4 regions of the Clostridium novyi NT genome follow, and region 2 is predicted to be linked to each of the others. Evidence: a T-box and tRNA genes for the amino acid it is inferred to sense, from the RefSeq annotation. Region 2 holds a T-box; the other regions hold tRNA genes.
What was found. The T-box of region 2 lies ahead of NT01CX_RS00905 (glycine--tRNA ligase). A T-box ahead of a tRNA ligase gene usually reads a tRNA of that ligase, here a tRNA-Gly.
Positions count from the first base shown of each region.

Region 1: it encodes a tRNA-Gly, which carries the amino acid that the T-box ahead of NT01CX_RS00905 (glycine--tRNA ligase) is inferred to sense. The anticodon was not compared.
Region 3: it encodes a tRNA-Gly, which carries the amino acid that the T-box ahead of NT01CX_RS00905 (glycine--tRNA ligase) is inferred to sense. The anticodon was not compared.
Region 4: it encodes a tRNA-Gly, which carries the amino acid that the T-box ahead of NT01CX_RS00905 (glycine--tRNA ligase) is inferred to sense. The anticodon was not compared.

Region 1 covers NC_008593.1:2,494,204-2,499,762, reverse strand. Annotated here, with positions in the region: rRNA gene NT01CX_RS11675 (23S ribosomal RNA) at 1-1,453, shown strand, start outside; rRNA gene rrf (5S ribosomal RNA) at 1,489-1,605, shown strand; tRNA gene NT01CX_RS11665 (tRNA-Glu) at 1,612-1,686, shown strand; tRNA gene NT01CX_RS11660 (tRNA-Leu) at 1,704-1,787, shown strand; tRNA gene NT01CX_RS11655 (tRNA-Gly) at 1,802-1,875, shown strand; tRNA gene NT01CX_RS11650 (tRNA-Arg) at 1,881-1,957, shown strand; tRNA gene NT01CX_RS11645 (tRNA-Gln) at 1,964-2,038, shown strand; tRNA gene NT01CX_RS11640 (tRNA-Glu) at 2,092-2,166, shown strand; gene sfsA (DNA/RNA nuclease SfsA) at 2,404-3,093, shown strand; gene NT01CX_RS11630 (NAD(+) diphosphatase) at 3,195-3,692, shown strand; gene NT01CX_RS11625 (hypothetical protein) at 3,727-3,906, shown strand; gene NT01CX_RS11620 (hypothetical protein) at 4,070-4,255, shown strand; gene NT01CX_RS11615 (tRNA threonylcarbamoyladenosine dehydratase) at 4,429-5,145, shown strand; gene NT01CX_RS11610 (MFS transporter) at 5,147-5,559, shown strand, end outside.
Region 2 covers NC_008593.1:163,369-168,927, reverse strand. Annotated here, with positions in the region: gene murD (UDP-N-acetylmuramoyl-L-alanine--D-glutamate ligase) at 1-636, opposite strand, end outside; gene NT01CX_RS00905 (glycine--tRNA ligase) at 1,002-2,393, opposite strand; T-box leader at 2,449-2,617, opposite strand; tRNA gene NT01CX_RS00900 (tRNA-Asn) at 2,676-2,750, opposite strand; gene lysS (lysine--tRNA ligase) at 2,878-4,410, opposite strand; gene greA (transcription elongation factor GreA) at 4,460-4,939, opposite strand; gene dusB (tRNA dihydrouridine synthase DusB) at 5,168-5,559, opposite strand, start outside.
Region 3 covers NC_008593.1:955,820-961,378, reverse strand. Annotated here, with positions in the region: gene ytxC (putative sporulation protein YtxC) at 1-524, opposite strand, end outside; gene NT01CX_RS04380 (DUF6873 family GME fold protein) at 647-1,351, shown strand; gene NT01CX_RS11945 (HNH endonuclease) at 1,460-2,359, opposite strand; tRNA gene NT01CX_RS04370 (tRNA-Cys) at 2,575-2,649, opposite strand; tRNA gene NT01CX_RS04365 (tRNA-Cys) at 2,737-2,811, opposite strand; tRNA gene NT01CX_RS04360 (tRNA-Gly) at 2,823-2,897, opposite strand; tRNA gene NT01CX_RS04355 (tRNA-Phe) at 2,905-2,980, opposite strand; tRNA gene NT01CX_RS04350 (tRNA-Asp) at 2,989-3,065, opposite strand; tRNA gene NT01CX_RS04345 (tRNA-Val) at 3,081-3,156, opposite strand; gene hslO (Hsp33 family molecular chaperone HslO) at 3,541-4,425, opposite strand; gene NT01CX_RS04335 (class I SAM-dependent DNA methyltransferase) at 4,437-5,177, opposite strand; gene NT01CX_RS04330 (small, acid-soluble spore protein, alpha/beta type) at 5,295-5,555, opposite strand.
Region 4 covers NC_008593.1:2,033,280-2,038,838, forward strand. Annotated here, with positions in the region: gene NT01CX_RS09350 (2,3-butanediol dehydrogenase) at 1-886, opposite strand, end outside; gene NT01CX_RS09355 (sigma-54-dependent Fis family transcriptional regulator) at 1,081-3,060, opposite strand; tRNA gene NT01CX_RS09360 (tRNA-Gly) at 3,185-3,258, opposite strand; tRNA gene NT01CX_RS09365 (tRNA-Ile) at 3,274-3,350, opposite strand; tRNA gene NT01CX_RS09370 (tRNA-Ala) at 3,355-3,430, opposite strand; gene NT01CX_RS09375 (macro domain-containing protein) at 3,714-4,265, opposite strand; gene NT01CX_RS09380 (lytic transglycosylase domain-containing protein) at 4,563-5,216, shown strand; gene NT01CX_RS09385 (M48 family metallopeptidase) at 5,327-5,559, opposite strand, start outside.

The sequences.
Region 1 (5,559 bases), 220 kb from region 2:
GACAAATGGGATGACGCAGGAGGATAGGATGTGCGCACTATTGGATGTGCGTCTAAGCACTTAGGGTGTTAAGTAGGCAAATCCGCTTAACATTAAGCCTAAGGTGTGATGGGGAGTCATTTTTGACGAAGTATCTGATTCCACGCTGCCAAGAAAAGTCTCTATGGAGCAAAATGGTGCCCGTACCGCAAACCGACACAGGTAGATGAGGAGAGAATCCTAAGGTCGTCGGAAGAATTACTGCTAAGGAACTCGGCAAATTAACCCCGTAACTTAGGGAGAAGGGGTGCCTACGAGAGTAGGCCGCAGTGAATAGGCTCAAGCAACTGTTTATCAAAAACACAGGTCTCTGCTAAAGCGTAAGCTGATGTATAGGGGCTGACGCCTGCCCGGTGCTGGAAGGTTAAGGGGAATAGTTAGCGCAAGCGAAGCTATGAACTTAAGCCCCAGTAAACGGCGGCCGTAACTATAACGGTCCTAAGGTAGCGAAATTCCTTGTCGGGTAAGTTCCGACCCGCACGAATGGCGTAATGATTTGAGCACTGTCTCGGCAGTAAATCCGGTGAAATTGTAGTGCAAGTGAAGATGCTTGCTACCCGCGGTTGGACGGAAAGACCCCGTAGAGCTTTACTGTAGCTTAGCATTGAATTTCGGTATTGTCTGTACAGGATAGGTGGGAGACTTAGAAGCCAGGGCGTCAGCTTTGGTGGAGTCATCCTTGGGATACCACCCTGATAGTACTGGAATTCTAACTGGAGGCCATGAATCTGGTCACAGGACATTGCTAGGTGGGCAGTTTGACTGGGGCGGTCGCCTCCTAAAAGGTAACGGAGGCGCCCAAAGGTTCCCTCAGCGCGGTCGGAAATCGCGCGTAGAGTGCAAAGGCAGAAGGGAGCCTGACTGCGACACATACAGGTGGAGCAGGGACGAAAGTCGGGCTTAGTGATCCGGTGGTTCTGTATGGAAGGGCCATCGCTCAACGGATAAAAGCTACCTCGGGGATAACAGGCTGATCTCCCCCAAGAGTCCACATCGACGGGGAGGTTTGGCACCTCGATGTCGGCTCGTCGCATCCTGGGGCTGTAGTCGGTCCCAAGGGTTGGGCTGTTCGCCCATTAAAGCGGCACGCGAGCTGGGTTCAGAACGTCGTGAGACAGTTCGGTCCCTATCCGCCGTGGGCGTAGGAAATTTGAGAGGAGCTGTCCTTAGTACGAGAGGACCGGGATGGACCAACCTCTGGTGCACCAGTTGTTCCGCCAGGAGCACAGCTGGGTAGCTATGTTGGGAAGGGATAAACGCTGAAAGCATCTAAGCGTGAAGCCCACCTCAAGATTAGATTTCCCATAGCGTAAGCTAGTAAGACCCCTGAAAGACTATCAGGTTGATAGGTTGGAGGTGTAAGTACAGTAATGTATTCAGCTGACCAATACTAATAGGTCGAGGGCTTGATCAAATAATTATTATCACTGTGCAATTTTGAAAGAACAATCTGGTGATTATGGCTTGAAGGTAACACCCGTTCCCATACCGAACACGATGGTTAAGCTTCAAAGCGCCGATGGTACTGCACTGGAGACGGTGTGGAAGAGTAGGTCGTCGCCAGGTCTCTTTGGCTCCTTGGTCAAGCGGTTAAGACACCACCCTTTCACGGTGGTAACAGGGGTTCGATTCCCCTAGGAGTCACCATTTAAAAACTTATATGTGCAGGTGTGGCGGAATTGGCAGACGCACTAGACTTAGGATCTAGCGCCTTTGGCATGGGGGTTCGACTCCCTTCACCTGCACCATTTATATTTTATACGCGGGTATGGTTCAATGGTAGAACGTCAGCCTTCCAAGCTGAACACAGGGGTTCGATTCCCCTTACCCGCTCCAAAATTGCGTCTTTAGCTCAGCTGGATAGAGCAACGCCCTTCTAAGGCGTGGGCCAGGAGTTCGAATCTCTTAAGACGCACCATATTATTGGGATATCGCCAAGCGGTAAGGCATAGCACTTTGACTGCTACATGCGTAGGTTCGAATCCTGCTATCCCAGCCAGTTTTTTAAGTTCTTTTATTAAAGAACTTTTTTGCACAGTTAAATATAATTATGGCTTCTTGGTCAAGAGGTTAAGACATCGCCCTCTCAAGGCGGGATCAGGGGTTCAATTCCCCTAGAAGCTACCAAAATCATGCTTTTAAATTTTATAGAAGCATGATTTTTTATTTGCGTAAAGAAATATATATAAAAGTTATACACATTGTTGATAACTTTTTATAATTGTTGTGGAAAGTGAATTAATAATATAGCTATAAAAGAATATTAATTATTGTGGATAAAGTATATAAATCTTATTAAGCTTATATACTGATAAATAAAAAGACTGTGTAACTTAAAAATTAATATGAATTGAGGGGAACGGAATGAAAATAAATAATGTTTTAACAGCAAAGTTTATAAAAAGACCCAATAGATTTGTAGCTTATGTATATTTAAATAATGAAGAAGTAAAAGTTCATGTTCCTAATACGGGAAGATGTAGAGAAATTTTAATACCAGATACAACGGTTGTATTAAGAGAGGGAACAAATCCTAATAGAAAAACAAAGTATGATTTAATTGCAGCATATAAGAATGATAAATTAATAAATATTGATTCTCAAGTTCCTAATGCTGTTGTGGAAGAAGCTTTAAAAAATAAAAAAATACAACCTCTAGTAAAATTTAATAATATAAAAAGAGAGCAGACATTTGGAAATAGTAGATTTGATTTTAAACTATGGGATGATAGTAACAATAAATACTATTTAGAAGTTAAAGGAGTTACTCTTGAAGATAAGGGAAACTGTATGTTCCCAGATGCACCTACAGAAAGAGGAACTAAACATATTTTAGAGCTTATAGAAATAAAGGAATCTCATATGGGAGCTGGTATTTTATTTTTAGTACAACTAAGCGGGGCAAAGACATTTTCTCCACATAAAGAAATGGATAAAAAGTTTTCAGAAGCTTTAACATTAGCACATAAAAAGGGAGTAGATATTTTTTGTTATGACTGTAATGTGGGTGAGGATTATATAGAAATAAAAGACCCTGTTGAGATTATCCTATAAATTCATTAAAAGTGTTACATTAATATAATTAACTATACTAATAAATGTAAATAGACTATAATTAAGTTATAAGTTAACACTTATTTTAGGGGGTAAATGATATGATTTATAAATTTTGTCCTATATGTGGAAACAAACTAGAACTTAGAGATAGTTGGGATGAGGGGTATGTACCTTATTGTCCTGTAGATGATAAAATGTTTTTTGAGTTGCCAAAACCTTGTATAGTTGTTGCTGTATTAAAGGAAGATAAGGTTCTTTTAATGAAACAGAGTTACATATATAAGGATTCTAAAGTGTTAATTTCAGGATACGTAGACATTGGAGAGGAAGTAGAAGATACAGTTATACGTGAGGTTAAAGAGGAAACTGGTATAACGGTGAATAACGTTAGATATTTGGGAAGTGATTTTGTAGAACCAACAGAACTTCTTATGCTTACCTTTAGAGCTGATTATTTAGATGGAGAAATATTAAAATCTGATGAAGTGGAATGGGTAAATTGGGTTCATATAAAAGATGCTTTACCACAAATGACAGAAGATAAAATAGGAAAAAGAGTAATAAGAAAGATCTTAGATGAAGATGGATATAATTAATTTGTAAGTGTTTTGTATATTGGAGGTATGAAGTATGTCAGTTATTCAAAATAACTGTGAAAGATGCACAGAATATAAAAATAACAGATGTGATACAAAGGTAACTGATTGCATGTGCAAGGGATGTCCTAGAAATTTAGGAGAATGTTTGATTACAAGATATTGTAGAGAAACTGAATCAGTTATATGCGATGATGATGAATACTATTATTAAAGATATAGAATAATTTTTCTATATCTTTTTTTATTTATACTAAAGTAAATTAATTTATAATTTTATGGGTTATAGTAAATTTTAATGTAGTAGTGTATTTTTTAGTGACCTTAGGGCAAAATATGTATTAACACAGAATAACATTCTAAGGCGGTGTTAATATATGATATCTAATAGTATGAAGATGATAGTGGCACAAAATTGTGTTGGTTATAATCCTAAGTATACAATTGCATCACTAAGTATGTTAAGTAATTCCGAGAGTTGTTCTAATTGTAAAAATTTTATAGGAGGAAAATGCACCAAGGGATTGTTTGATGAAGTAATAGATGTAATAGGCAGAAATTAGTTCTAATATTAAAATATAAAATAAATGAAAATAAATTTATTTGTATAGTAAAAATAAATTGTGTATAATATTTAATGCTAAATAATTTTTAAACTGCGAAATAATTCGCAGTTTTTTTAGTATAATAAAGGTATGTGGGTACCAAAAAAACATATAGGGGATGAAAAGAACTTATGGGAAATTGGTTAATAAGAACAGAAAAGATATTAGGAGTAGATAATATCGAGACACTAAAGAAATCTAAAGTGGTTATATTAGGTGTTGGGGGAGTAGGAGGATTTGTTACAGAAGGCATTGCAAGAAGCGGTGTTGGAAATATAGTATTGGTTGATAAAGATGTTGTAGATGAGAGTAATATCAATAGACAAATAATTGCTACTACAAGTACTATAGGAAAGTCTAAAGTAGAAGTTATGGAAGATAGAATAAAAGATATTAATCCAGAATGTAATGTAACATCACATAAAGTATTTATAAATCAAGATAATTTAGGGGAATTAATTGATTTAGATACTGACTATGTAATCGATGCTATAGATACTGTAACTTCAAAAATAGCAGTAGCTGTTTGGTGTGAAAAGAATAATATAAAGCTTATAAGTAGCATGGGAACAGGAAATAAACTTGATCCAACAAAGTTACAAGTAAGTGATATATATAAAACCAACGTTTGTCCCTTAGCTAAGGTTATGAGAAGAGAATTAAAAAGATTAAATGTAAAGCATTTAAAGGTTGTATACTCTGAAGAACTACCAATAAAACCACAAATAAGAGAAGAAGAGAAAAACGAGAGAAAACAGTCTCCAGGTAGTGTTTCATTTGTTCCTTCTGTTGCAGGACTTATTATTGCAGGAGAGGTTGTAAAAAATTTAATTAAAAAGGATGAATGATATGACCAAGAAGAGTATTGAAGTAAAAAAGTTTATTCCCATAGTATTTGTTTTTATAATGATGATTTTAGTAGCTATGTATGATAACGTAAGAGGACCTTTTGTACCAGCTATTAAAAGTGATTTTGCTGTTAACAATAAAGAAATTTCATGGACACTTTTAGCATGTTCGCTAGGATATATGGTTTTCACATATCTAGGCGGATTTTTAAGTGAAAATATAGGACATAAAAAGGTTTTTATATTAGGATTTTTATTGATAGTTTTATCGCCAATAGGGTTATTTTTATCTAAAAATTTTGCAATATATATGCTAAATTTATTTATATTAAATGCAGGGCAAGCTCTCATTGCCATAGGCGTAAATACTATGATTCCGTTAATTGCTGTTGGGTTTCAGGCAGTTTTAATGAA
Region 2 (5,559 bases):
CTTTTTAGCATCAACATACTCATCCATATCTTTGTGAATATCTAAATGGTTAGGTGATAAATTAGTAACTAATGCACAATTTATCTCTTCTTTCATAGTCATAAGTTGGAAGCTTGATAATTCTAGTACAACCTTATCTTCTTCTTTCATTTCTTCTATATTAGAAAAAAGAGGATTTCCTATATTTCCTCCAACCCATGTTTTATATCCTTCTGTCATTAATATATTGTATACAAGAGTTGTAGTTGTTGTCTTTCCATCACTACCTGTTATACCAAATATTTTTGCAGGACAGTATTTTATAAACTCCTCCATTTCAGAAGTTATATATGCTCCTGATTCTTTAGCCTTTACTAAGGCTGGATTATCTATTCTCATAGAAGGTGTTTTAAATACAACATCAAATCCTTCTAAATTATCTAAGTAGTTTTCTCCAAGTTGTAATTTTATACCCTTGCTTTTAAATTCTACTGCCACTTCTCCTAGAGCCTCTTCACTTTTCTTATCAAAAGCTGTTACATTAGCTCCTAGTTTAACTAGAAAATGAATTAGGGGAATATTACTTATTCCTATTCCTACAACTGCCACTTCCTTATTTCTTATAAAATCCTTAAACTCATTAAATGTTTTTTTCATGAGAGAACCCCCAAAATGCTTAATATTATAAAGTGTTATTTTCTAATCAATTATAGCACTTTATATATTCTTATTGTATAGATTTGAAACTTTTTTAGTGCTTTTTTATATTCAGAATATTCTTATTAGATTTAAAATAAAAACTTTTTTATAGTATATTGCAAAATTTTGTCGTAATATGTTATAATGCTAGGGTGTCGTAAGTATTTGATGGTATGATTCCCCAGATTTTATTAGACACATAACATATCCCCATAATTAAACCTTATTTTCACCGGATGTATTTTTCCGGTGTTTTTTTTATTTTAAAGCAAATAATAAAGACCACTAACAAGTTAGCAGCCTCTATTATTTGTATTATTTAATTAGAATTGAACTTTTTCTTCTAAGAATTTCTCTAATTCGTCAATTGATAATCTTATTTGAGTCATGTTATCTCTGTCTCTTACTGTTACAGTATTATCTTCTAAAGTATCAAAGTCAACTGTTATACAGTATGGAGTACCTATTTCATCTTCTCTTCTGTATCTCTTTCCTATACTACCTGCTTCATCATAGTCAATGTTGAATTTCTTGCTTAATTTAGCATACACATCTAATGCCTTTTCAGATAATTTCTTTGATAATGGTAATATAGCAGCTTTAAATGGTGCTAATGCTGGGTGAAGGTGTAATACTGTTCTCTTATCTCCATTTTCTAATTCTTCTTCATCATAAGCGTCTACTAAGAATGCAAGAGCAACTCTATCAGCACCTAATGATGGTTCTATTACATATGGAACGTATTTTTCATTAGTAGTTGGATCTAAGTAAGTTAATTCTTGACCTGAATGTTCCATGTGTTTCTTTAAGTCGTAGTCAGTTCTATCTGCAACGCCCCAAAGTTCTCCCCATCCAAATGGGAATAAGAATTCTATATCAGAAGTAGCATTACTGTAGAATGATAATTCTTCTTCACCATGATCTCTGAATCTTAAGTTGTCTTCTGTCATGCCTAAGTCTAATAAGAACTTCCAGCAATAATTTTTCCAGTAGTGGAACCATTCTAAATCTGTTCCTGGTTTACAGAAGAATTCTAATTCCATTTGTTCGAATTCTCTAGTTCTGAAAGTAAAGTTTCCTGGAGTTATTTCATTTCTAAATGATTTACCTATTTGACCTATTCCAAATGGAACTTTTTTTCTTGAACTTCTTTGAGCATTTTTAAAGTTTACAAAAATACCTTGTGCTGTTTCTGGTCTTAAATAGATTTCTGCACTTGAATCTTCAGTTACCCCTTGGAATGTTTTAAACATAAGGTTAAATCTTCTTATGTCAGTATAGTTTTTCTTTCCACACTTAGGACATACTATGTTATTTTCATCTATGTAATTCATTAATTCTTGATTAGTCCATCCATCTGCGCTAACATCATCTTTTCCATTAGCAGCTAAATGTTCTTCAACTAATTTGTCAGCTCTAAATCTAGCTTTACATTCTTTACAATCCATTAATGGATCTGAGAATCCACCAACGTGTCCTGATGCTACCCAAACTTCTTTGTTCATAAGAATGCTTGAATCAAGACCTATGTTATATGGACTTTCTTGGATAAATCTCTTCCACCAAGCCTTTTTTACGTTGTTTTTAAATTCAACTCCAAGCGGACCGTAATCCCATGAGTTTGCAAGTCCACCGTATATTTCAGATCCTTGAAATATAAAACCTCTACCTTTACAAAGTGCTACTACTTTTTCCATAGTTTTTTCAAAAGCCATTTGTAATTACCTCCTAATTTATAATTTTACGTATAAAAAAAAGACCTATATCACCTAAAGGGACGAAAAACATACTTCCGCGGTTCCACCCTTTTTGGCTATTAGCCCTCCTTACAAATTCATACACTCCAAAGCTCCATTCATAGTAAGTTTTTAGTTGTTTACACCACCCACAACCTCTCTTTTAAAAACTTAAAATTACTCTTCTTTGTCATTGTGTTTTATTCTCTTTTAACTTATCCTGTAAATCGAAATAATATTCTTTATCAAAAAATAAAAAAATGGCTCCGCGGAGAGGACTCGAACCTCCAACCTATCGGTTAACAGCCGAGTGCTCCACCATTGAGCTACCGCGGAACGTTCATTACAATAAACATTATATCATGTTTTCTATAAATTGCAATAGTTATTTTTTATTTTTTTAAAATTTTTACCCTGATTATTTATTAATAACCAGGGCAATTTTATTTAATATACTTTTATACTATTTTGTTGGTTTCATTGTTGGGAATAGTATAACGTCTCTGATTGAGCTAGAATCAGTTAAGAACATTATTAATCTATCTATACCTATTCCAAGTCCACCTGTTGGAGGCATACCTATTTCTAACGCATTTATGAAATCGTCATCCATCATGTATGCTTCATCATCACCAAGTTCTCTTTCTTTAAGTTGTTGCATGAATCTTTCTTTTTGAACTATTGGATCATTTAATTCTGAGTAAGCATTACAGATCTCTCTTCCGTATACGAATCCTTCGAATCTTTCTGTTAACTCATCATTTCCTCTTTTCTTTTTAGTTAGAGGTGAGTTTTCCTTTGGATAATCGCAAACGAATGTTGGTTGCATTAATTTCTCTTCACCAAATTCTTCAAATAATGCTACTAAGATATCACCTTTTGTGCAATCTTTTAGTTCTTTTTTAAGTTCTAATTCCTTTGATTTTGCAATTTCTCTTGCTTCTTCATCAGTTTTAACTTCATTGAAGTCTACTCCTGCATATTCTTTTACTGCATCCACCATTGTGATTCTTCTCCAAGGTGGTTTAAAGTCTATTTCAGTACCTTCGTACATAACTTTAGTTGTTCCATTAACTTTTTCACAAACATAAGCAACCATATTTTCAGTAATTTCCATCATATCATTGTAATCAGCATATGCTTCATATAATTCTATTGCTGTAAATTCTGGGTTGTGTCTTACGTCTATTCCTTCGTTTCTGAAGTTTTTACCTATTTCATATACTTTTTCAAATCCACCTACAATAAGTCTCTTTAGGTAAAGTTCTGTTGCTATTCTAAGATACATATCTATATCTAAAGCATTGTGGTGAGTTATGAATGGTCTTGCAGCAGCTCCACCTGCTATTGGTGATAAAATTGGAGTTTCAACTTCTAAGAAATCTCTATTGTCTAAGAATTCCCTAATAGCTTTTATTATAGCAGTTCTCTTCATGAATGTTTCTTTTACGTCTTCATTCATTATTAAGTCTACATATCTTTGTCTATATCTTAAATCTGGATCTTTTAAGCCATGGAATTTTTCTGGTAATGGTTTTAAAGATTTGCTTAGTAATTGGAAATCAAGAATATGTAAAGTTATTTCTCCAGTTTTAGTCTTAAATACTGTACCTGTAATAGAAACAAAGTCACCGATATCGAATGTCTTATATTCTTTAAGTTTTTCTTCTCCAACATCATTGATCTTTATATATAATTGTATTTTTCCGTATCTGTCACGAATATCAGAAAATCCTGCTTTACCGTGTACTCTTTTAGACATAAGTCTACCAGCTACAGTTACATTCTTTCCTTCTAATTCATCATAGTTGTCTTTTACTTGTTGTGATGTATGAGTTCTTTCTACTTTGTATACATCAAAAGGATCTTTGCCTTGCTCTTGAAGATTTTCAAGCTTTTGCATTCTTTCTTTTACTAATGCATTAAATTCTGCTTCTTTTTTGGCTTCCATCTTTCTTGCTTTGATTTCTTCCTTTGTCAATTGCTTTTCTCCCATAAAAGCATCCCTCCGTTTATTCAGTTGTGTAAACCTACTTAAATTTTATTTATACTCTAATTTCCAAAATTTCAAATTTGCTTATTCCGTCTGGAACTGGTACATTAATCACATCTCCAACTTTTTTGCCTATTAATGCGCTTCCTACTGGTGACTCATTTGAAATTTTATTTTCCATAGGATCTGCTTCTGCTGAACCTACTATGTGGAAATCTATTATCTCATCAAAATCGTAATCTTTTACTTTTACAATAGATCCTACACTAACAGCATCTAATGATATTTCACTTTCGTCAACAACATTGGCATTTCTTAGCATATTCTCAAGTTGTACTATTCTTCCCTCAACAAATGCTTGCTCGTTTTTAGCTTCATCATATTCTGAGTTTTCGCTTAAATCCCCGTAAGAAAGTGCTACTTTTATCTTTTCTGTAATTTCTCTTCTCTTAACTGTTTTAAGATATTCTAATTCTTCTTCCAATTTTTTAACACCTTCGGCAGTCATGATATATTGTTTTGAATCACTCATTTTTTACTCCCCTTTAAAGTATTATTTGTTTAAAATTTTGTAATGTTATTGACACATAACTATTTAAGTAATTATAAAACAGTCAGTTTCTAATGTCAATACACTTATTCTATATTTTACCATAACTATATTATTATGTATATTCTGTTTTCATATTATCTTAATATGACACTTTTTAGATATAACTTATTAGTCTATTATTACTTTGAAACGATTTTTAATACGATTTTAAATTAGTTGTTCTTTGTAATCCGTAAGAATTTTAACCACATTATTAAAATCTTTTTCCACATTTATCTTGTTCTTTATTTCCGTACATTTTTTAATTCCTTTTATGTACCAAGCTATGTGCTTTCTCATCTCGCGGACACCTTTTAACTCTCCATGATAATGCACTGCAAGGTTTAGGTGTCTTATGCATAAGTCTATCTTTTCTATTGGAGTTGGATATATAACTTCTTCTTCATTTATAGCTTGTTGTATTTGTTTGAATATCCAAGGGTTACCCATAGCACCTCTAGCTACCATAATACCATCACAATTTGTAGAATTTTTTAGTGCAAATGCATCTTCTGCTGAAAATACATCCCCATTTCCAATAACGGGAATAGATACACTTT
Region 3 (5,559 bases), 790 kb from region 2:
GATACATATTTTTCTACAACTTTGTTTACTATACTTTCAAAGTCTCCTCTTAATTCCTTCATTCTAAAGGTAAGAAATCCATTTATATTAATTGTTGAATTTTCATCTACACATTCTTTTATTTTATTTATTATATTATTCTTTTTATTCATGCAATATATAGCATCTTCATCAGTAATTTTCTCTGTATTATTTAAAATCTCTATAGTTCTATCCATAACTTCTTGCATTTCATCATATTTTAAGAAAAAGTATGAGTCTGTTAAATAAGAATACAATTCTTCTCTATAAAACTTTTTAACAACAATATTATATATAATATTTGATATATATAAACCAAATTTATTTTTTTGTTTTGTATCTAATTCATTTTCTTTACAAAATATTTTTATAAAGTGTAAATCAGCACTTATATTTTCATAAATCCCAAGTATTATGCCTTTTTCTTCGAAATATATCTTCATCTTGTTTAAATCATATATTATATCTTCTTTATTGTCACATATAATTGTCAGTAATAACACACAATACACTCCTTCCTGGAATTAGTATGTGTTTAAATTCAAAGGCTATTCAATACAAATAAAATTTTCTATTTTATAGACATAATTATTTTTAAAATGTTATATTTATTAGGGTGATATATATGAAAACATTAATTGTAGATTACAGAATATCAGAAGAAGAAAAAAGCTTTTTAATAAATTTAGGCTATAAAATAATAACTTGTCCTTCCTCTAATAAACTATATTATGCTATATGTGGGCATCCTGATATACTAATGCACATAATTAATAAAAAAAATATTATAGTTCACAAAGATACACCTAATAACTTTATAGAATCACTTAAAACCTTAGGTATGAACGTAATTTTATCTAAAAATTCATTAGACTCAAAATATCCAAAAGACATAATTCTAAACGCTGTTAATCTTTCAGATTATTTTGTTCATTATTTAAAGAATACAGACAAAGTTTTATTAAATGAAATAAAAAAAGAAAAGAAAAAATTAATTAATACAAAACAAGGGTATACTAAATGCTCTACTGCAATAGTAAATGATAATGCCATAATGACAAGTGATACCACTATAGCTAAAGCTCTTAAAGATGAAAATATTGATGTGTTACTTTTACCCCCTGGTGACATTGAACTTCCAGGACTTGATTATGGTTTCATTGGAGGCACTTGCGGGTTAATTGAGAATAACACTTTAGCCTTCTATGGAGATCTTAAAAATTATATTTACGGAAAAGAAGTTTTGAATTTCTTAAAAAAGCATAAAGTAGAACCGGTATTTTTAAGAAAAGGGAAATTAATAGATAGAGGAAGTATTTTTAGGGTTTAGAATACTTAAATTACTCAATACTTCAAAAAAGTTAAAGTCCTTAAAATCAAGGACTTTAACTTTTTTATATAAAATTTATATTTTTTCAAAAGTATAATTGTAATATAATTAATTTAATTTTGCACCCTTTTTACGATTACATTTCCAACAAAGAGTTTGTAAATTTTTTTCTGTAGACATACCACCCTTTGAAATAGGTATTATGTGATCAATTTCTAATAATAGATTCTTTTCATCTCTTGTAGATAATCCACACTTTTGACAAGTATAATTATCTCTCTTTTTTATCTTTTCTCTTAATTTTGAAGTCATTAATGCCCTTTGTCCTGCTGCACTTTTTTTAAATTTAACAACTTGTGAAAGATATTCTACAAAATAATTTAAATTATCTAAATCTAATTCAATATCACAACTAATAGATTTATTTCCACCAGGACTTACATATCTAAATGTATATACAGGGAAGTATAATGTACTAAAATCAATTTCCTTAAATCCTAATTTCCGCATAAACTTTTTCCCATTAAATGTTCTAATAAGAAATGGTACATCATGCTTGATAGATTTTTTAATCTTTTCAAGTTCATTACTAAGTAATTTCTTTCCTTCTTCAGCAGCCGAAAAATTATTTAAAATATTTTCAAAACTTTGTAGCGATTCTTCATTTGCTTTAATATTAAAGTACTTGCATAAATATTTAAAAGGTTGCATTTCTGCATTCTTACATACAGTTGCAGAGCATTCATAAATATATTCTGATTTTCTTGCTTTTAATTGTTCTTTTCTTTTAAAATTATATCTACTTGAATCATTTAATTGCGCAATTCCATAATTATTTTTTTTAACGTCTAAATACGTATTTTTTAATTCTTCAATATGCTGGTTTAATTCATTACAATTTATAATGTAATTATTTAAATCTTGTTTTAATTTATTAAAATTTTTACCTTTATAATACGCATATTTATATATTTGCCAAACTATAAACAACATAATTATAACGGACATGCTTTCTCCCTCTTTTCCCATTTGTTTATATTACTATTATATCATATTTTTGTAAAATAAGCTCACATATTGAACTTGACTATAAATTATGCATATTTTGACCCTTTATGAATTTCATAAGTTACCTTGTAATATCCTTATTTTATCTTTTCAAAAAACAACAAAACTCCTTGAAATCAAGGAGTTTTCATTATATCAATATTAAATTGATGTTTTGGAGGCGCCACCCAGATTTGAACTGGGGAATCAGAGTTTTGCAGACTCGTGCCTTACCACTTGGCTATAGCGCCGCATTATTTTGTTGCATACTACATATTATTCATTTTTAATAAATTTGTTACTTTATTATTTCAAAAACATCATTTTAAAAAGATGTTTGGAGGCGCCACCCAGATTTGAACTGGGGAATCAGAGTTTTGCAGACTCGTGCCTTACCACTTGGCTATAGCGCCTTATTATATTTTGGAGCGGAAGACGAGATTCGAACTCGCGACGTTCACCTTGGCAAGGTGACGCTCTACCACTGAGCCACTCCCGCATTTATTTGGTGGCTGGACCAGGAATCGAACCAGGGACACGAGGATTTTCAGTCCTCTGCTCTACCGACTGAGCTATCCAGCCTAAAATTATGGCGACCTAGAAGGGACTCGAACCCTCGACCTCCGGCGTGACAGGCCGGCACTCTAACCAACTGAGCCACTAGGCCACATTACTGATGAAATGGTGGGCACAACAGGGCTCGAACCTGTGACCCCCTGCTTGTAAGGCAGATGCTCTCCCAGCTGAGCTATGCGCCCATGTCATCAGCGACAATATTTATTATATCTTAGAGTTTTTTTCTTGTCAAGAACTTTTTTAAGTTCTTTTTTCTTTAAAAACTCTTTGGCTTTGGATTTCCTTTTCTTCATTTCGTGAAGGCCGGTAACCCTTAGCGCATAACTATAATATAAAATATCAGGTTGGTTGTCAACGCCATAAAGGGTTATTCTTAGAAATTAAATATATTTTTCTCCTTTTTTTTATCTTTTTCTCACTTTTTCTCATATTTTTAACCTTTAAAATGCTTTTATAATAAAAAGACCCTACAATACCATTAAAATGCTTTAAAATACTATGTTTTCAGCTATTAACAATATATAGAGTCTCATATCTGATACTTTATTATATAACTAATTTTATAATTACTTTCTTACGTTTTTTAGTAATTCTCCTATTTCTTCATTTGTAAATTTATAATGTTCACCACAGAATTGACATACTATTTCTTCTGTTTTTCCATCATTATATATTTCTTTTAAATCTTTTTCTCCAATACTAATTAGAGCTCTTTCTATTTTTTCTCTTGAACAATCACATGAATATTCTGGTGTCATTTCTTCAAGTATTTTAAGATCCATATCATCAAATAAGAAATTAAGCATATCATCTATAGTTTTTCCACTATCAAGGAAACTAGTTATAGAACCTAAATCTTGTAATCTATAAGTAATTAAATCTGCTAACATCTCATCTGCACCTGGCATCATCTGAATTATTACGCCACCAGCTTTTCTTATACTTAAATCTTTATCTACTAATACTCCAAGACCAACAGCTGTAGGTGTTTGCTCTGAAACTGTGAAATAGTATGCAATGTCATCTCCTACTTCTCCTGTATATATTGGCACGTTTCCTACATAAGGTTCTTTAAGACCAAAGTCTCTTATTACAAGTAAGCTACCATTTTTACCTATAGCCCCACCTACATCTAATTTTCCTAATGCATTAGCCTCTAAATCTACTGATGGATTTCCTATATATCCTTTAACGTTAGCATTTGCATAACTTGTAACTGTAACTCCTTTAGCTTCACCGCCACCATCAATTTTTAAAGTAATAACATCTTTATCTGATTTTAACATAGAACCCATTATAACTCCTGCTGTTAACATTCTTCCTAGTGCTGCAGCTGCTGTAGGAGCACAATTATGAATTTTAATTCCTTTGTTTACAAGCTCTCTAGTATCAGCTACTATTATTCTAACCTGTCCATCTTTTGCTACTGCTTTTATAAGTCTATCACTCATACTTTTCCCTCCTATTTCTTTTTAAGAACATATACTATTCTTTCTGTATCATCACTTAAAATATCACTTTCATAGTTGTCTAGCTTCTTCTCTACTCTAAAACCTATTTCATCTAAAATGCTATCAATAAATTCTGTTTTATATGCTCTTTCTCTATGTTCTTCATCAAATCTTCTATATACATCTCCTGATTTTATAAAAAAGGTTATGTACATATCTACAATATCATCTTCTAATAAATTTTCCCATACATAAACCACATCATCATCATCGTAGTTATATATGTTGTTTCCCAAAATATTTGTAAGTTTATAATATGAATTTATGTCAAAGATAAATAATCCATCATCTTTTAGATGTTCTTTTACCGAAGAAAAATAATTTTTCAAATCCTCTACATCTAATATGTAATTAGTAGAATCTAAAGCGCAAGTTATAAGATCAAACTTCTTATTTAACTTTAGTTTACTTATGTCTTGGCAAACTAATTTAGCTTTAATTTTCTCTTTTCTCATTTTTTCTTCAGCTTCTGTAAGCATTTCTTGTGACATATCAACTGCCCATATATGTTTAAAATACTTAGCAAGTTCCTGAGTCATATTTCCTGTTCCACAAGCTAAATCTAAATAATCTTCATTAGATATATTGTATTCTTTGCATATATCTACTATAATTTTTGCCCAATTACAGTAATTTATATCACCATTAATTAATTTGTCATATATATGAGCAAATTCCTTATAACAACTCATATTATTTTCTCCCCCCTTTGTGATATTTTTTACTTTTATAATGTAAATATTTATCTATAAATACTTGATTAATATAATATATAATAACATTAAAAATCAAATAATTTTATAAATATATTATTTTTTCTCATCTATATTTTGTATTTCTTCATTTTTAGGTACTTTTAATGTTCTTTTTCTCTTTGTCATGATTCCACCTATTCTACCTGTCTCTTCAGCTGTAAGACCTCCCCAGCCTTCAGCGTCAACTTTTTCCTTTAGTCCAAGTTCTTCTGCTATTTCATATTTCATTTTTTCTCTTAACTTTTCTAATTCAGTTAATTCTGTATTAGATTTTAATTTTGCTTTTATTACTTTTTTTAATGGTGTTTTACCCATTTAA
Region 4 (5,559 bases), 680 kb from region 2:
AAGTTCCTACTATTTTCTTTTCACTAAATACCAATGTATTTGGATTAAACTTAATTTCTTTTTCCCATATACTCGTTATTACCATAGTACCTTCAAATTTTAAACTTTCTATTCCTACATCAAAACCAACTTGAGCTCCTGTTGTTTCAAAAGCAGTATCAACACCAAGTCCTCCTGTAATTTTCTTAACTTCTTCCGAAACATTAACTTCATTTGGATCAAGTACAATATCTGCCCCAGCCCTTTTAGCATACTCTTGTCTTATAGATTTTCTTTGGAAAACTATAACCGATTTAGCTCCTGCAGCTTTTAAACATTCTATTGTTGCTAATCCTATAGGTCCAGCCCCTAAAACCAATGCAGTATCCCCTGTTTTAAAGTTTGCCACTCTTATAGAATGTAATGCAACAGTCATTGGTTCTGCCAACGCTGCTTGTTCATAAGTCATATTATCTGGGATTTTATGAACAAATTCTTCTGGAAATACAGTGTATTCAGCAAATCCACCACCACTTCCACAAAGACCATGAAATCCTAATGATGTACAAAGATTATACTTTCCTTCTTTACATGCAGGACATTTTCCACAAGCTACTATTGGTTCAACAATAACTCTATCCCCAATATTAAATTTCTTAACACCTTCTCCAACTTCTACTATCTCTCCTGAAAATTCATGACCTAATATTATAGGTGCAACATTTCCACTTAAAGGATGTGGTTGTTCAACAGGTATAAATATAGGTCCATTTAAATATTCATGTAAATCAGATCCACAAATTCCACACCATTTAACCTTAATCTTAACTGTTCCATTTTCTACTTTTGGTTCTTGAACTTCTTCTACTCTAACATCATTTTTTCCATACCATAATGCCGCTTTCATTATATGTTTCCCCCTATCCTTATATAATTCACTCTTATTCATGTGAACTTATTCATTTTTATAAGCAATTATAATACCAACTTGTACATCTAGCCTATATGCTTATTTTTAATAAAAACTCAAATAAAATAGACACACAAAAATGTACCTATATGATACATTTTTTATATTTGTATCATATAGGTACATTTTTACTAATACTCATTAATATTATATTTTTTTATCTTTCTATATAATGTGGATCTGCCTATATTTAATAGCCTACATGCTTTTACTTTATTTCCATTACACTCTTTTAACGCATTTTTTATAGCCTCAGATTCAACCATATCCATAGAATTGATGCCTATCTTTTCAATTTGTTTATCTGAATTTTCTTTTTCATCCTTTACACTTTCTAATAATTCATCTATATCATTTAAATAATAGTCTCTTTCAATAACATTTCTAAGTTCTCTTACATTTCCACCCCAACTATGACTTAATAACTTTTTTATATAGCTTTTACTAACTTTTTCACTCTTCCTATTATTTTTCATATCTAAAATATTAATAAAATAATTCACTAAAATCTCTATATCATCTTTCCTATCATTTAATGGTATAGTCTTTATATTCATTACACTTAACCTATAGTAAACATCCGCTCTAAAATTTTTTTGCTTTATTTCTTCTTTTAATTTTCTATTAGTTGCTCCTATAACTCTTACATTAAGTTGTTTTTCATAATTACCGCCTACTCTAGTTATTTTATTATTATCCAAAACTCTTAAAAGCTTAGATTGTACATCTAAAGGAAGTTCTCCTATTTCATCTAAAAATATAGTTCCGCCATTAGCAAGTTCAAACTTTCCAGTATATCCTTCTTTAGATGCCCCTGTAAATGCTCCCTTTTCATATCCAAAAAATTCACTTTCCACAAGTTCTCTAGGTATAGACGCACAATTTATCGCTACAAAAGGTCCTGTTTTTCTTTTACTATAGTTATGTATTGATTGAGCTATTAGCTCTTTTCCAGTTCCACTCTCACCTTCTATTAATATATTACAATCATTCAATGCTATTTTTTTTGCCCGTTCTATCATTTTTTTCATACTTTGATTTTGGGTTATTATATCATCAAAAGTATATTTAGCTTTATATCCAATAACCTTATTAACTAGCTTATGTATTTGCCCAGTTTCAGTAAAGGTTATAACTATTCCTATTACTTTTTCATGAACTTTCATAGGAATTATATCTAGAATACATGGAATAACTTTTTTATTTATATTTTTTATATTTTCTTTATAAATTTTATCATCAATTTGTATCTCATCTCTTTTTACGCAAAAATTACGTTCAATACTATTAAAAGATTTATATTTGCCACTAATTATTGCTTCAAAATCAATATCTTTTACTATATCCTTTATATCAGTATTAATTAATTTATCTATATTAGAATTTAAAATCTGTGCTGCTCTTCCATTTACTTTTTTTATTTTCATATTTTTGTTTAATACTATAATTCCTTCCGAAATAGAATTAAACGTAATATTCATCAAGTTACTTGAAACAGCAACTGCTAGTTGTTTTTGTATTGATTGGGCTGCCGATGTAACAATTCCTAAAGTATGAGGATGAGCATTATAATAATTCCCAGACATATTTATACATCCTATAACCTCTCCTTCTTCATTATGAATTGGTGCCCCTGAACAAGTCCAGGAATGTTGTTCTATACAATAGTGTTCAGCTCCAATTGTTTGTATAGGTTTATCTAAATAAATAGCTGTTCCTATAGCATTGGTTCCTACTACTTCTTCATTCCAAAGAGCACCTTTTACAAAATTTAGTTCCTTCATTCTTTTTAGCATAGAATTATCTCCTATGGTTTCTAGAACATATCCATCTTTATCTGTCAATATAATAGCAAATTCAGAGCCTTTAACTATTTCATATAATCCTTTCATTATAGGTTTAGCAATAGAAATAAGTTCTATATTTTCTTGTATCTTTTTTACAGTAAATTGATCGTCTTTAACAACCCCTCTACCATTCATAGGATTTACATTATATTCTCTACATCTCATCCATGAATCGGCTATTTCCTTCCTTACATTACTGTCTATATAACCATTTTTCATGAATTGATTCCAACAATCTTTTATAAAATTCATGTAAGTTTTCATAATGCACCTCTTATTTTTATTTTCAATAATACATTTTATAGTTTACTTTATACACTAATATATTAGCAAATTATAACAAAAATAAAAATAAAAAAACAACTTCAATATTGAAGTTGTTTTTATTTGGAGCGGGTAAGGGGAATCGAACCCCTGTGTTCAGCTTGGAAGGCTGACGTTCTACCATTGAACCATACCCGCATAATAATATTTAATTGGTGGGTCTAAATGGACTCGAACCATCGACCTCACGCTTATCAGGCGTGCGCTCTAACCAGCTGAGCTATAGACCCATAATGGTGGAGATAAAGAGATTCGAACTCTTGACCCCCTGCGTGCAAGGCAGGTGCTCTCCCAACTGAGCTATACCCCCAAATAATTGCTTATTATGCATTGGACAATCTATATTATAACATATATTTATAATTTGTAAAATAATATATTAACTACATATTTATTAATTATTGAAAATTATATTTAATTTTCTTTATTTTTCTTTTAAAATATATAAAATATTATATGTATTTCTTCATTTTAAAAAGCAGCTTACTCCTGCTGCTTTTTTACTATAATTCTATTCTTATACAACTTAATATTTTTATATACTTAGATAATCATAAAACTCTATGCTCTTATAATGAATATATTATTTGTTACTATATATTTTTTTCTTTTAATATTTCCTTCTCTTCTTGTAAAAATATTTCATACGTTTTATCATCTAAATTACACATAACTATAGTTTTAAGACTTTTAGCACTTGTTTGTAAAAACTTTATTGAAGTGTTTATTAATATTTTGGCACATTCATCTTTAGGAAATCTAAATATTCCTGAACTTATAGCTGGTATTGATATTGACTTTAAATTATGTTGTTCTGCTAAACATAATGCACTTAGAACAGCATTTTTAAGCTTTAATTTTTCATCTCCTTCACCCATTCTAGGTCCTACAGCATGAATAATATATTTACAAGGCAAATTATATCCCTTAGTTATAACTGCTCCACCAGTTGGAATTATTCCTTCTTTTCTAACTATTTTATTACTTTCTTCTTGTACTTCACGTCCACCTTTTTTTACTATAGCAGCAGCAACTCCACCGCCATGCTTCAACATACCATTAGCTGGATTAACTATGGCATCAGAGGATTCATTTGTAATATCGCCTTTTTTTATAATGATTTCTTTGTTTTTTACTTTAATCATAATACTCAACTCCTCTAATACATAAATTTGAATAAAATCTTACCAAAACTAAAACTTATACTGTACTATAAATAATTCGCTTTTTTTTTTACTTTTCCTTCAAACAATTTTTACAACTTTTAAAAAAGTCTCACTATTTAAAAGCGTATATACTTTATACTATCCAACTATTGTCATATATATTAAATTTTTTAATTATTATTCTTATATTAACTTTATCCCCCTAAAGATTAAAGCATATTATTACGATAAAAAACAAATACATACTATTTTGTATAATAAAAGGTTGGTGAAATTATGGAAATAAATAATTCTAAAATAGAAGAATTTTTAAAGTTTCAATTAATGACTACTATGCTTAAACAAGCTGCCGGAGATTCACCAGCATTTCAAGTAGCAATGGAAAGTTTATTAAATGCTGGTTTAGATAACTATGATGATAATTTTTTAGATAAGCTCTCCCTTAATGAAGAAGACATGACTAGTCTTGGTTATGCAGCTAAAGAAAGAGTTCAAAATATCAGAAAAGACGTAAAATCTTCTGTAAAATCAGGAAATATAACAATTGATAAAGCTGTTGAAAATGCCTCAAGAAAATATGGAATAGACAAAGATCTTATAATGGCAGTTATAAAACAAGAATCAGATTTTAACCCTAAATGTGTATCTCACGCAGGGGCAATGGGACTTATGCAATTAATGCCTGTAAATTGTGAAGACCTACATGTAAAAAATCCTTATGATATAGAGGAAAATATAGATGGTGGAACTCGTCATTTAAAAGATATGCTAAATAGATACGGTAACAATAAAAAAATGGCATTAGCTGCTTATAACGCTGGATGTGGTACTCTAAGAAGAAGAGGCGTTAAGGATGAAAGTGGAATATGTAGACTTCCTCTTGAAACAAGGGACTATGTTAAAAAGGTAATGAAATACTACGGAAAATAATTTTTAATAATTTTAGCTAAAATATAGAAGATATTTTAATCTTAAATATCTTCTATATTTTTTTATTTCTTTTTATATAGCTTGTTTCTTTTTATATTAAAATATATTTTTTAATTAAGGAGTCTCATTTTCTTTCTCACTTCTTTTGCTTTACTTGAAGATACAAATCTTAAAAGCTCCTTAATTCTAAGCGGACCATATGGAATTTGTTCATCCAATTTTGAATACCTAGCCATGACGCTATTGTAGTTTTCTAGTAAATCAGCTTGTTTTAGATATTCTCCCAAGTTAACATTATTTGATATAAAGTCATTGTTGAATATAACCTTTTTTATTGCACTTA